2 linked regions of the Cohnella abietis genome follow. The protein of the gene in region 2 interacts with the protein of the main gene of each other region in a pairwise test. Links are inferred from orthologs where the notes say so. Each region holds a gene or a part of one and is shown on either strand. Other genes may lie near its edges.

Region 1 (5,954 bases), 2.5 Mb from region 2 along the record:
TCCCATCTTGGCGTCTATATGGTTTTGGCAGCAGCAGCAGCTTATGCCTTTATGGCTATTCCCGCATTACGGGTAAAAGGATGGGCTGTTCCGTCAGCAGTAGTTGGGTTTACGTTACTCGTGAGCATCTTAGATGAGAGACTGCAATCCGCATCGGGAATGCGTACCCCAGCGATACAGGATGTCATTATCGACTTAGTAGGTGCTACCGGGGGCTTGTTGATTGCAACAGGAACGAAACGATGGTGGGTGAATCGGAAGGGACGTCGGGAAAACAAAGAGCAACCACGTGGAAAGGAAGGATGACAATGAAGAAATGGTGCGGGATATTGGCCGCTTCAGTATTCGCGGCCGCAGTCTTCACGGGCTTTCAGCCTGGACAGGCATCTGCTGCAAGCGCGAAGGAAAAGGCTACAGCAAACAGCAAGGCATCAATACAAGCTGTTGTAAGCTGGTTGAATACCAAGGTGCTTCCAGCTATTGAAGACTGGGCGAAGAAAAACAAGCCGGGGAACGGTAACAACGGCAACGGCAATGGCAACAACGGTAATGGTAACAACGGAAACGGTAATAATGGCAACGGCAATGGTAACAACGGTAACAACGGTAATGGTAACAACGGTAACGGCAATGGTAACAATGGCAACAACGGTAATGGTAATAACGGCAATGGTAACAATGGCAACAACGGTAATGGTAATAACGGCAATGGTAACAATGGCAACAACGGTAACGGTAATGGCAACAATGGGAACGGTAATGGTAACAACGGAAATGGCAATGGTAACGGTACGCCGAGTAAGGAGGAGTACAATAAGATCACGACGGAAGCAACGAATAAGCTGATCTCCCTCCAAATCAATGCTCAGCATGAGTTAACTAGCATTGCGCTGCGATTCAAGCAGCTCAAGACTACGCATGAGAAATCGCTCTTGTACAAAGAGGGATCGGCTGCTTTTGCGGATAAGGAAACGACTTACACGGATATCATTAATGACACCATCGCCAAGCTCATTAAGGGCGGACACAGCTTGGATATTATCCGGCAGTATCAAGCTCAGTACCAGAATGATATTCTATTCGGGCAAACTCTATTGAAACAACTTGCAAAATAATGGCCAATGAGATGAGGGAAATTCCTCATCGATACGCAAGAGGGTCGACTTAAAGTAGATTTTACTTTAGGACGACCCTCTTTGCATATGTTAGAATCTATTGAGGTACCTCATGTAAGTTAGGAAGGAAGAGTGCAAATGCTACCACGTTATACAACAGTAAGAGAATATGGCAGTGAAGAAATCGTAATTAAGAAATCCCGTTTCATCGGTCACGCTAAGCCTGTTGAGACCGAAGAAGAAGCGGTTGCTTTCATAGAGGAATTAAAGAAGAAATATTGGAATGCCACACACAACTGCTCAGCTTACTTAATCGGAGAGCGGGATCAATTCCAGAAAGCGCTGGATGACGGCGAGCCTAGCGGAACAGCAGGGAAACCTATTCTTGAAGTCATCAAGCATCGCGGCATGAAAAATGTAGTCGTCGTAGTAACCCGTTATTTTGGCGGCATTATGCTAGGTGCTGGTGGTTTAGTTCGGGCATATACGGATGGTGCGGTTGCTGGTATTGATGCTGCACAACCAATTGTAAAAGTGCTGCATCGTGAGGTTATAGTCGATGTAGATTATACCTGGTACGGTAAGCTTGAAAATGTGCTGCGAGAAAGAGGCTTCCGAGTCGGTGAGGTTCTTTTTACCGATCGTGTACGAGTACAATGCCTGCCCGAAGCAGAAGAGGCGGAACGCTTTCAGGATTGGATTACCGATGTGACACAAGGCCAGGCAGTATTAGAGATCGGCGAGGAAACCTATTTTATCGAAGGCGAATAACCCGTTAACCTCAACCCTCAACAAATTTAAGCAGGTATTCACGATTCCGAGGTCCGTCGAACTCACAGAAGTAAATCCCTTGCCAACGTCCCAATAGCAATTTTCCGCCGGTTACTATAATGGTTTGCGAGGTGCCGGTTGTAATCGCTTTAAGATGGGAAGCCGTATTTCCCTCTGCGTGTCTATATTTGGGATGATTCCAAGGGTACACTTCATCTAGTCGCATGAGTACGTCTAATTTGACGTCCGGATCAGCATTTTCATTAATCGTAATACCTGCTGTCGTGTGAGGACTATATACAATAACGAACCCCTCCTGCATGCCGTGCTTAGCTACGAGAGACATGACCTTCCTAGTAATATCAATCATTTCGTCACGCTTGGATGTGCGCAGAGATTCTCGTAATAGCATGGACAACCCTTCCTCTCATAAGCAATTGCTAATTTAATTATACCTTCATAACTGTTCAACATCGAACTCATATCACAGCCCATAAGGCTAATGAATAGATTACATTAGATTTTTTAATAAAAAGGCGGATGTACTGCAGTTTTTTCATTGACGGGATAATCCGTTTTCTGGTAAAGTAGCAATACCAACTAATTTAATAGGAATTATTTTATATACAGCTCTCGAAGCTTCAGGAGGTACACGTCAACGTGAGTTCCATGGTGCAGGGTAGATGGTGGGGCTGGGGATTTCGCAGCGCTGTCATGCTTTATTTTATGATCTTGATTGTATTTCCTATTCTCGGTATTTATGGGAAATCCATGTCCGAGGGATGGTCGTCTTTCGTTAACAATGTAACGGAGCCATTAGCCTGGAAAGCCGTACTGCTAACGATCAAGCTGGCAATTATCTCAACTATTGTGAATGTGCTGATTGGAACGATGTCAGCATGGGTGTTAATCCGTTACCGTTTTCCGGGACGGCGTTTGCTGAACAGTCTTGTAGATTTACCGTTTGCGCTTCCGACTGCGGTGGCAGGCTTAATGATTTTGCTGCTGCTTGGTCCTCACAGCTTTGTGGGGGAGTGGGCTGAGAAGCTAGGCTTCACCATTTTATTTCATCAACCCGCAATTATTATCGCAATGGTGTTTGTGACATTTCCATTTGTCATCCGAGCCGTTCAGCCTCTGTTAGAGGAGATGGATGCTTCGGAGGAAGAAGCGGCTTATACCCTTGGAGCAACGAAGGCTGCGACCTTCTTTAAGGTTATTCTGCCGAACATGCTTCCTGGAATCTTAAGCGGTGCAATGCTTGCTTTCTCAAGAGCTTTAGCAGAATTCGGTGCTGTCGTCCTCGTAGCGGGTAATATTCCGGGCAAAACCTTGATTGCCTCCGTGTACATTTTTGGAGAAATTGAGAGTGACAATGCCATCGGAGCAACCGCGGTCAGTGTCTTGCTTCTAACCTTTTCCTTCATCATTCTATGGACGGTTAATTACGTGCAGATGCGGAGGAAAAACGGATGAGACGTCTTTGGATCGGATTAACGGTTGCTATATTCGGAATATTTCTTATTATACCGATTATACGAATTGCTATGGGCGCAATGAACGAAGGCTGGAGTGGGTTTACGACGGGGCTATCCCGACCAGAAACACTACACGCGCTATACATGACGGGATTAATTGTTGTCATTGTTACTGTAATTAATACGATGTTCGGAGTCATGCTATCCCTTTATCTAGTAAGAGCAACATGGCTAGGAAGACGGATAAAGCAATTATTAAATAGTATAGTAGACTTGCCCTTTGCCGTATCCCCAGTTATAGGTGGACTTATGATTGTGCTCCTGCTAGGACCAGAGACAGCACTAGGTGCTTTATTCAACAAGGCAGGAATTGACATCGTTTATGCTTTGCCGGGGATGATTATTGCGACTTTGTTCGTGACCTTCCCGTTAGTCGTCCGTGAAGTCATGCCTGTTCTGCAGGAGATTGGAAGTGCCCAGGAGGAAGCGGCATCGACATTGGGTGCCAGCGCTTGGACGACCTTCTGGCGAGTGACTTGGCCTTCCATTCAATGGAGCGTCGTTTACGGAGTTGTTCTTACAGTAGCTCGTGCATTAGGTGAATTCGGTGCAGTGCTTGTTGTATCCGGGAACATTCTCTTTAAGACTCAGACAGCAACAACTCTCGTTTATCAGGATGTCGAAAATTTTAATCTCACTGCTGCGAATTCAATTGCTTTAGTGCTGGCAGCGGGTTCAGTCACTTTGCTGTTGCTCATGGAATGGGCCAAATCGAGAAGGGGAGTGCATTAAGATGCATATTGAAGTTAGCGGTTTGAATAAGAAATTCGGCGAGTTCCAAGCGGTTAAGGATGTAAATTTCCAGATCGAGAAGGGTCAATTAATCGGCTTGCTCGGTCCAAGCGGCGGCGGTAAAACCTCCATTCTTCGCATGCTTGCAGGATTGGAATCCGTTGACGAGGGCGATATCGTTTTTCATGGCAAACGTGTTAACGATCTTCCTCCCCAAGAGAGAGGCATTGGATTCGTATTTCAGAACTATGCGCTATTTAAGCACATGACTGTAGAGGATAATATCGCATTCGGTCTAGAGGTCAAGAAGTGGTCAAAGGTGAAGATTAAAGCGCGTGTAGCTGAACTGGTCGAGTTGACAGGATTGTCTGGCTTCGAAAAGCGTTTCCCGCATCAGCTATCCGGTGGACAGCGCCAAAGAGTTGCGTTCGCTAGGGCTTTAGCTCCTGAACCACAGCTGCTTTTACTTGATGAGCCCTTCGCCGCTATCGATGCGAAGATTCGTCATGAGCTGCGTTCGTGGCTTCGTGATATGATCGATCGTCTCGGCATTACTTCTATCTTCGTAACGCATGACCAAGACGAAGCCATTGAGGTAGCCGACCAAATTATGATAATAAACAAGGGGCGCTTAGAGCAAAAAGGCACCCCGTGGGAAATATATAAAAATCCGCAGTCACCGTTCGTCGCTGGTTTTATCGGAGAATCAACTATTGTTGAGGATGTATCCTCCTTGCGTGGATTCGGCACTGCTTCTGATTGGCCGGGAACGAAAGCACTTATTCGTCCAGAATATGTAGAGGTTGGCAAGGCAGGAGATTTCAATCTGATATCCGCAACGGAAGAGGGTCGCGTTCGCCATGTGCATTTCCGTGGTAGCGAATGGTTAGTGGAAGTTGAGATTGGTCCTACACGTCTTGTTACCTATCGGTCGCTGGAGAAGGAAATTCTCCATCCGGGTGATGAGGTACAGGTGCTGATCCATCGCGCGTACTTGTTCAATGATAATGATAGCTGGGTAATGGAAAATAAGCTTAAGGAAGATCCGATGCCGGTTCATATTTAACGGGTTGGGCGGGAGCCTTCGAAGGTACCGCAGGAGGTAGGTAATGAATACGGGAAACCGGAAGCATTCATTTACGCGCAAGACCGGGTTATCCGGTTTACTTATAATGTTAGCAATCATCCTAATGTTGACTGGCTGTGGTGCTAGTAATCAGTCACAGTCAGAGCCTGAAGGCACAATTGCTCATGGAGACGTAACATTGGTGCTAGGCGCCTACTCGGTTGCTAAGGATGCGCTGCAGGATATATTGCCCGCATTTAAAGCAGATTGGAAATCCCGAACAGGGCAGACGGTAAGCTTTCAAGAATCCTATGAGGCATCAGGCACACAGGCCCGTTCTATCATTGGAGGCTTCGAGGCTGATGTTACATTGCTAGCTCTCGAAGGGGATATGGCAAAGCTCGTTAAAGCCAATATGGTCGGAAAGAATTGGAAGGATGACACCTACAAAGGAATGGTTACCCGTTCCATTGTCGTTCTTGGTACAAGGGTAGGAAATCCTCTAGGAATTAAAGATTTCGAGGATATTACCAAGCCGGGAGTAAAGGTGCTCTATCCGAACCCCAAGACATCTGGTGGAGCGCAATGGGATATCAATGCGATATATGGTGCCGGTTTGAAAAAATCGGAGAAGGCTACGGGAGCTAAAGATCCAGCTGCTGCGAAAAAGTTCCTTGAGGATGTTCACCGTAACATCGAGTCCATGGACAAAAGCGGTCGTGCTTCGATGGC
Region 2 (8,548 bases):
GGTGGACGGGGAAAAGCGGGCGGCGTCAAAATCGCTAAGAGCGTTGATGACGTAGCGGAGTTCGCGAAGGAATTGCTAGGTAAAGTATTGGTTACACACCAAACTGGACCTGAAGGTAAGGAAGTTAAGCGTCTTCTTATTGAAGAAGGCTGCGACATTAAGAAAGAATATTACATCGGCGTAGTTGTAGACCGTGGTACAGGTCGCGTTGTAATGATGGGTTCAGAAGAAGGCGGCATGGACATCGAGGAAGTAGCCGCACATTCCCCTGAAAAAATTATTAAGGTTATTGTCGATCCAGCTGTAGGATTGCAAATGTTCCAAGCTCGTCAATTGGCTTATGACATTAAAATTCCTGGCGAACTGGTTAATAAAGCAGTTAAGTTCATGCTGGCATTGTACAAAGCGTTCGAAGAGAAGGATTGCTCCATCGCAGAAATCAATCCACTCGTCGTTACTGGATCCGGTGATGTTATGGCACTTGATGCCAAGCTGAACTTTGATTCCAATGCATTGTTCCGTCACAAGGATATCGTTGAGCTTCGTGACCTTGATGAAGAAGATGCTAAAGAAATTCAAGCGTCCAAATTCGATTTGTCATACATCGCCCTAGACGGCAACATTGGCTGCATGGTTAATGGAGCTGGATTAGCTATGGCGACGATGGACATTATTAAATATTTCGGAGGATCCCCGGCTAACTTCTTAGATGTTGGCGGCGGTGCTACGAAGGAAAAAGTAACCGAAGCATTTAAAATTATCCTTTCAGATCCTAACGTCAAAGGGATATTTGTTAATATTTTCGGCGGCATCATGAAGTGCGATATTATCGCTGAGGGTGTTGTAGCTGCGGCTCGTGATTTGGGACTTGACCGTCCATTGGTCGTTCGTCTCGAAGGCACGAATGTTGCTTTAGGTAAAGAGATTTTGAATGGATCTGGCCTTAACATCGTGGCTGCTGATTCGATGTCCGACGGTGCGAAAAAAATCGTATCGCTTGTGAATTGACTAGGGAGAACCTACCGGGGAGTGTATAATCATGAGTATTTTGATCGATAAAAACACCAAGGTGATCACCCAAGGCATCACGGGCGCAACGGGAAATTTCCACGCCAAGGGTGCATTGGACTATGGTACGCAAATGGTCGGCGGCGTTACGCCGGGCAAAGGCGGTACGAATGTAGACTTCAACTTGGAAAATGGCACAACCGTTTCTTTGCCGGTATTTAACACGGTACTTGAAGCTGTCAATGCAACAGGCGCTACTGCGTCGGTAATCTATGTCGCACCTCCGTTCGCAGCTGATGCGATCATGGAAGCGGTAGATGCCGAGCTTGAGCTTGTCATCTGTATTACAGAGGGCATTCCGGTTCTTGATATGGTTAAGGTTACGCGCTTCATGGAAGGCAAGAAAACCCGTCTAATCGGACCTAACTGTCCAGGCGTTATTACACCTGGTGAAATTAAAATCGGTATCATGCCGGGTTATATTCACCAAAAGGGCCACGTAGGTGTCGTTTCCCGTTCCGGGACATTGACATACGAAGCGGTTCATCAATTGACTTCCAACGGAATCGGTCAATCGTCTGCTGTAGGAATCGGTGGCGACCCGGTTAAAGGTTCAGAGTTCATCGATATTCTTAAGCTCTTCAATGAAGATCCGGATACTTATGCGGTAATCATGATAGGCGAAATCGGTGGTACAGCTGAAGAAGAAGCAGCTGAATGGGTTAAAGCGAACATGACTAAGCCAGTCGTTGGTTTTATCGGTGGCGCTACTGCTCCTGAAGGCAAACGTATGGGACATGCCGGTGCAATTATTTCCGGAGGCAAAGGTACAGCTGCTGAGAAAATTTCTGTGCTTGAAGCGTGCGGTATCCGCGTTGCTCCTACGCCATCCGACATGGGCGCGACGCTTGTTGCCGTGCTTGAGGAAAAAGGCCTGCTAGAAAAATGTAAATCCTAATACGGATGTAATCCATATATACATTTATGAAGATAGTTGAATGGTTATCTTTGTGAATCGGTAAGGCAAGCAGCCTTCCGCCCCCTCTGTTGAGGGTGTGGGAGGCTTTTTTGTTTTCAAATATACAGAAACGAGAAAGGGCGAATCCATTAGATGTCCGAGGACAAGGTTAAGATCGTGACGAGGTCAGAAGCGCTGTTAACAGGTATTACCAGGGAAGTGTTAATTGGACTACATGAGACTGAAGGGGTAGGTCGAATTTCGATCGCCACTATATTGATGTACGGCGCTATGAAAGGGCAGGGCTCCTTAAAGCATGTTTCGGATTTTTTGGCAGGTGACTGGAGGGATATGGGACTTAACCAAAAACAAGCTGCTGCAATAGTCGCCAACCTGCGCCCAGAAGCAATCATTCGGATGGAGCGTAGGCATGAAGAGCGCGGGATGCAGGTTGTTACCTATTTGGATGAACAATATCCTGAATTACTCGTTCAAATCGCAGATCCGCCTTGGGTGCTTTATTATAAAGGGAATTGGGAGCTCGTTCATAATCCGGCAATTGCAATTGTGGGCACCCGATTAGCAACTGGATACGGGCGCAAGGTAACAGAAGACATTGCTGCAGGCTGTGCAAAGCGTATGACGGTCGTTAGCGGATTAGCGAAGGGAATTGATACGGCTGCGCATTCCGGTGCTTTACGGGCGCCATACGGGACGATTGCGGTGCTAGCAGGAGGCGTAGATGTATGCTATCCACCTGAAAATAAAGCGTTATATCACGAACTGGCCGCTAAAGGCTTGATTTTATCGGAGAGCCCGCCTGATACTACGCTTCGACCTGGCTTATTTCCTCTTCGTAATCGGATTATCGCTGGATTATCTTATGGCGTAATTGTTGCGGAGGCAGCGCAGAGAAGCGGGGCTCTCATTACAGCAGATTTAGCGCTCGGGTACAATCGGGATGTCTTTATTGTGCCGGGACAGATAACTTCACCCCGAAGCATTGGCGCACTTGAGTATTTCAGAAAAGGAGCGATTCCGGTATTGGATGAGACCGATATTTTTCAATCCTACGTCTATCGGCTGCCTGAAGCTTCTACTGCTCTTATTAAAGAAGAAGGCTCTGTTGAGCCTCGTTTAATTCCTACTCCATTAACTCCTGATGAGGCGAAAATATATGATTTTTTACTCGATAACCCCTGCTCTTTGGACGAGCTGACGATACAATCCGGGATGACATTTGGACATTTACACTCTGTTCTGCTATCTTTACTATTAAAAAGACGGATTCATCAACAACCCGGTTCTGTATATAATGTCCTTTAAATGGAGACATAAGCACATAGGCATGAGGACTTGTCGACCGTAGGAGAGGAGGAATGGACGTGGCGGATTCACTCGTTATCGTAGAATCACCAGCAAAAGCCAAGACGATTGGTAAATATTTAGGAAGCAAATTTATCGTCAAAGCGTCCATGGGCCATATTCGTGATTTACCAAAAAGCCAAATAGGCGTGGAGGTAGACAATGATTTTGAGCCCAAATATATTACTATTCGAGGTAAGGGGAGTATCCTTAAGGAATTAAGGGATGCAAGTAAAAAAGTTAAGAAAGTGTATCTCGCGGCTGACCCCGACAGGGAAGGCGAAGCAATCGCCTGGCACTTGGCACACTATCTAGAAATAGACGAGAAGGATGCTTGTCGTGTCGTATTTAATGAAATAACGAAGCAAGCAGTTAAGGATGCATTCAAGAGCCCTCGTCCTATCGATATGGATTTAGTAAACGCGCAGCAAGCGAGACGGGTGCTTGATCGACTCGTTGGGTACAAGATAAGTCCATTGCTGTGGAAAAAGGTTAAGAAAGGCTTGAGCGCTGGTCGTGTGCAATCGGTTGCTGTAAAGCTGATTTATGATCGAGAAAATGAGATAAGCGCTTTCATCCCTGAAGAATATTGGAGCATTACGGCGCATCTTATCAAAGAGAAGGCGACATTCGAGGCCAAATTTCATTCCCTTAATGGAGTGAAGAAGGAGCTTACGAGCGAAGAAGATGTTAAAGCCGTTCTAGCTCTAATGGCTAGTGAAGATTTTGTCGTTGGTGAAGTGAAGGAAAAGGAACGCTTGCGTAATCCTTCGCCTCCCTTCATTACGAGCTCTCTTCAGCAGGAAGCTGCCCGCAAGCTTAATTTCCGTGCATCGAAAACGATGCAGATCGCCCAACAGCTATATGAAGGGGTCGATCTGGGCAAAGAGGGCACGGTTGGTTTGATTACCTACATGCGTACAGATTCACCAAGAATATCTCCAATAGCTCAGGAAGAAGCACGAGAATATATTGTAGGTAAATACGGAGACAAGTTTATGCCGGATACACCACGTGTGTATACGAAGAAAAACGCCAATGCACAGGATGCGCATGAAGCGATTCGTCCTACTTCCATTCTTCGCGACCCGGATTCTGTCAAAGCTTTTACTTCTAAGGATCAGTTTCGTTTGTATAAGCTAGTCTGGGAGCGTTTTGTAGCTAGCCAGATGTCATCTGCAGTGCTTGATACGATGACTGTAGATTTAGGAAACGGACCGGTAGTGTTCCGTGCGAATGGCTCCAAATTAAAGTTTGCTGGATTCATGAAGGTATATGTTGAAGGTAATGATGATGGTACGACGGACGAGGATAAGCTACTGCCTGCGCTCACTGCGGGTGATGACGTTAAGTCCAATCAAATCGATCCCAAGCAGCATTTTACACAGCCGCCACCACGGTTTACCGAAGCGAGACTGGTTAAAACCTTAGAGGAGCTTGGTATTGGTCGTCCAAGCACGTACGCACCGACGCTGGAAACGATCCAGAAAAGAAATTACGTCGCGATGGAAGAGAAGAAGTTTATTCCTACCGAGCTTGGAGAGCTTGTTATCCAGCTAATGGAGGAGTTCTTTCCAGAAATTCTGGATGCCGAGTTCACCGCTAACATGGAAGGTGATTTAGACCATGTAGAGGAAGGAACGCAGAATTGGGTTAATGTCATTGGAGATTTCTATAAATCGTTCGAGGTGAGATTGAATTTCGCCGAGGAAGAGATGAAGGAAATTGAAATCAAGGATGAACCATCCGATGAGGTTTGCGACAAATGCGAAAGTCCTATGGTATACAAAATGGGTCGCTTCGGTAAGTTTCTCGCATGCTCCGGCTTTCCGAATTGCCGGAATACGAAACCCATCGTTAAAGATACGGGAGTTCATTGCCCGAAATGCGCCGAAGGACAAATTGTCGAGCGACGGAGTAAGAAGGGACGTATGTTCTACGGCTGTAATCTCTATCCTGGCTGTGACTATGTATCCTGGGATAAGCCAGTTGCTAAGCCATGTCCTAGCTGTGGCGGGATGATGATCGAGAAAAAGGTTAAAGGCGAAATACAATATCACTGTACAGCATGCACCCACTCGGAGAACGTCGAGGATGTCGAAGAAGCGGCGGAATGATGCGTAAAGAAAGGTAAGGAGGTTTCTGCTTTGAGTGAATTACAATCCGTGACGGTTATCGGCGCAGGTCTTGCAGGTAGCGAAGCTGCCTGGCAGATCGCCAAGCAAGGAGTACCCGTCACTTTATACGAAATGCGACCAGTTAAGCGAACGCCAGCCCACCATACGGATGGGTTTGCGGAGCTAGTGTGTAGTAACAGCCTTAGAGCAAATGGTCTAGCCAATGCGGTAGGTGTTCTAAAGGAAGAAATGAGAAGACTCGACTCGTTAATATTGTCTTGTGCCGATCTACATGCTGTTCCTGCTGGAGGAGCACTTGCTGTTGATCGTGATGGATTTTCCGGAGAAGTCACGAAGCGGCTTCGGGAGCATCCATTAATTACGGTCATTAATGACGAGGTCACGGACATTCCTAAAGACGGCATTGTCGTAATTGCTACGGGGCCATTAACTTCCCCTGAGCTCTCTAATAGCATTAAAGAGCTGATGGGAGAGGAATACTTTTATTTCTTTGACGCAGCGGCACCAATTGTTGAGAAGGATTCTATCGATCTGGATAGGGTATTCTTGGCTTCTCGGTATGATAAAGGGGAAGCAGCATACTTGAATTGTCCCATGACAGAAGAGGAATATGATCGTTTCTATGAAGCCCTAATTACAGCGGAAACGGCAGAAGTGAAAGACTTCGAGAAGGAAATGTACTTTGAAGGCTGCATGCCGATTGAAGTCATGGCTAAGCGAGGGAAACAAACACTGCTGTTCGGTCCTCTGAAGCCGGTAGGATTAGTCGATCCGCGCACAGGCATTCAATCACATGCGGTTATACAGCTTCGTCAGGATAATGCGGCGGGTACGCTTTATAATCTTGTTGGCTTCCAAACCCATCTCAAGTGGGGGGAGCAGAAACGAGTATTTTCATTAATTCCTGGGCTCGAGAATGCGGAGTTCGTGCGCTTCGGAGTTATGCATCGGAATACATTCATTAATTCTCCTAAGCTGTTGCACCCGACCTATCAATTCAGAGGCAGAGAGAAGCTCTTCTTCGCAGGTCAAATGACGGGTGTTGAGGGATATGTTGAATCTGCTGCTTCAGGTCTTATCTCGGGCTTAAATGCCGGAAGATTGGCAAAAGGTCTGGAGCCGTTAACTTTACCTGCACATACAACTCTTGGGAGCATGGCGCAGTACATTACAACGGCGGACTTTAAGCATTTTCAACCGATGAACGCAAATTTTGGCCTCTTCCCGCCCCTTGGGCACCGGGTTCGGAGCAAGAAAGAGAAAAACGAAGCTATTGCTGCAAGGGCACTGGAAGGCATCGATGCCCTAAGCTTGGAGATGAAGCAAAATTCCGAGTTGTAGTCCATGAAGCAGCGGCAGCACCTGACCTACAGGTTGCTGCTTTTGCGGCTTTATACAACTAATTACACTAGGGGGTTTAGTCCATGGATATGAGCTTTCACGCTACGACGATCTGCGCGGTCCGCCATAATGGAAAAGGTGCTATCGCGGGTGATGGTCAGGTAACATTCGGTAATAGCATGGTCATGAAGAATACCGCTAAAAAAGTACGTAGGCTTTATCGTGGGCAAGTCATTGCTGGCTTCGCAGGCTCTGTTGCGGATGCTATTACATTGTTTGAGAAGTTTGAAGGTAAGCTTGAGGAGCATCATGGCAATCTGCAGCGTGCTGCAGTTGAGCTAGCGAAGGATTGGCGCTCTGATCGTGTATTACGTCGTTTGGAAGCGATGATGATCGTTGTGGATGCAACAGGTATGCTACTGTTGTCTGGTAACGGAGAGGTCATCGAGCCTGATGATGGCATTCTTGCTATCGGCTCAGGCGGAAGCTTCGCTTTAGCGGCAGCGCGTGCCTTAAAGCGTTATGCGCCTAATATGGATGCTAAAGAAATCGCTCGTGCTGCTCTGGAAACTGCCTCCGAAATTTGTGTATTTACTAATAACAACTTGGTCGTTGAGGAAATCGGATGATCAAGATTGCAAAAGGAGAGAATCCCATGAACGATACGCTGACTCCCCGCCAAATCGTGGCTGAGCTAGATAAATATATTGTAGGTCAAAAACCAGCTAAGCGTTCAGTAGCTGTTGCTTTACGTAATCGTTACCGTCGCAACCGCTTGCCAGAAGAAATACGTGATGAAGTTGTGCCTAAAAATATTTTGATGATTGGACCAACTGGTGTCGGTAAGACGGAAATCGCACGTAGGCTGGCTAAGCTGGTTCATGCTCCATTTATTAAAATAGAGGCGACGAAATTTACTGAAGTCGGTTACGTAGGCAGAGATGTTGAATCCATGGTTAGGGATTTGGTTGAAACAGCTATACGCATGGTGAAGGAGGAGCGGACAGAGAAGGTTAAGGACAAAGCTGAGAAAGCTGCCAATGAGCGACTTGCTGTTTTACTGGTCCCATCTCCATCCAAACCGAAATCACAGAAAAACCCTTTAGAAATGTTGTTTGGCGGCATGACTACCCCAAGCGATGAGCCAGAGCCAGTTGATCCTAGTCTTCAGGACAAAAGACGAGAAACCAAAGCTAAGTTGGATGCCGGTAGCTTGGAAAATGAAACGATAGAGATTGAGGTTGAAGACAACTCGCCGAACATGATGGATATGCTCGGAGGCCCTGGACAAGAGCAGATGGGCAATATGCAGGAAATGCTAGGTCAGTTTCTACCGAAACGTCGTAAAAAGCGTCGTCTTACCGTCAAGGAGGCGCGCAAAGTATTGATCGTCGAGGAAGCTAATAAGCTGATTGATATGGATGATGTTATTTCCGAATCTGTTAGAAGGGCTGAGCAATCGGGAATCATCTTTATTGATGAGATAGATAAGATTGCTAGCCAGGGACGCGGACAGGGGCCTGACGTCTCTCGTGAAGGGGTACAGAGGGATATTCTACCTATCGTAGAGGGATCGACTGTCATGACCAAGTACGGCCCTGTCAAAACTGACTACGTGCTCTTCATAGCAGCTGGAGCATTTCATGTGGCTAAGCCTTCGGATTTAATTCCAGAGCTGCAAGGGCGCTTTCCTATTCGTGTTGAACTTAGCAGCCTGACAGATGAGGATTTCATACGT

What was found. The genes of interacting proteins can lie anywhere in the genome.
Region 1: the proteins of topA (region 2) and KCTCHS21_RS07450 interact in binary tests that used the Escherichia coli proteins (3 or more experiments, as listed by UniProt). The link is inferred for Cohnella abietis from one-to-one orthologs.

Annotation. Positions count from the first base shown.
Region 1 is NZ_AP019400.1:1,820,914-1,826,867, forward strand. The notes cover bases 125-3,069. They hold KCTCHS21_RS07450 (YigZ family protein), read left to right. Parts: upstream 125-1,253; coding sequence 1,254-1,886; downstream 1,887-3,069. Other genes in these bases: KCTCHS21_RS07440 (VanZ family protein), read left to right, coding at 125-306; KCTCHS21_RS31465 (hypothetical protein), read left to right, coding at 309-1,115; KCTCHS21_RS07455 (secondary thiamine-phosphate synthase enzyme YjbQ), read right to left, coding at 1,897-2,298; cysT (sulfate ABC transporter permease subunit CysT), read left to right, coding at 2,556-3,069. Outside these bases: more of KCTCHS21_RS07440, read left to right, coding at 1-124; more of cysT, read left to right, coding at 3,070-3,362; KCTCHS21_RS07465 (sulfate ABC transporter permease subunit), read left to right, coding at 3,359-4,156; KCTCHS21_RS07470 (sulfate/molybdate ABC transporter ATP-binding protein), read left to right, coding at 4,158-5,222; KCTCHS21_RS07475 (sulfate ABC transporter substrate-binding protein), read left to right, coding at 5,266-5,954.
Region 2 is NZ_AP019400.1:4,296,348-4,304,895, reverse strand. What follows is about bases 2,901-5,899. They hold topA (type I DNA topoisomerase), read left to right. Parts: upstream 2,901-3,351; coding sequence 3,352-5,448; downstream 5,449-5,899. Other genes in these bases: trmFO (FADH(2)-oxidizing methylenetetrahydrofolate--tRNA-(uracil(54)-C(5))-methyltransferase TrmFO), read left to right, coding at 5,479-5,899; dprA (DNA-processing protein DprA), read left to right, coding at 2,901-3,292. Also shown: sucC (ADP-forming succinate--CoA ligase subunit beta), read left to right, coding at 1-1,008; sucD (succinate--CoA ligase subunit alpha), read left to right, coding at 1,040-1,966; more of dprA, read left to right, coding at 2,120-2,900; more of trmFO, read left to right, coding at 5,900-6,810; ATP-dependent protease subunit HslV, read left to right, coding at 6,894-7,439; ATP-dependent protease ATPase subunit HslU, read left to right, coding at 7,466-8,548. UniProt on the Escherichia coli protein: Releases the supercoiling and torsional tension of DNA, which is introduced during the DNA replication and transcription, by transiently cleaving and rejoining one strand of the DNA duplex.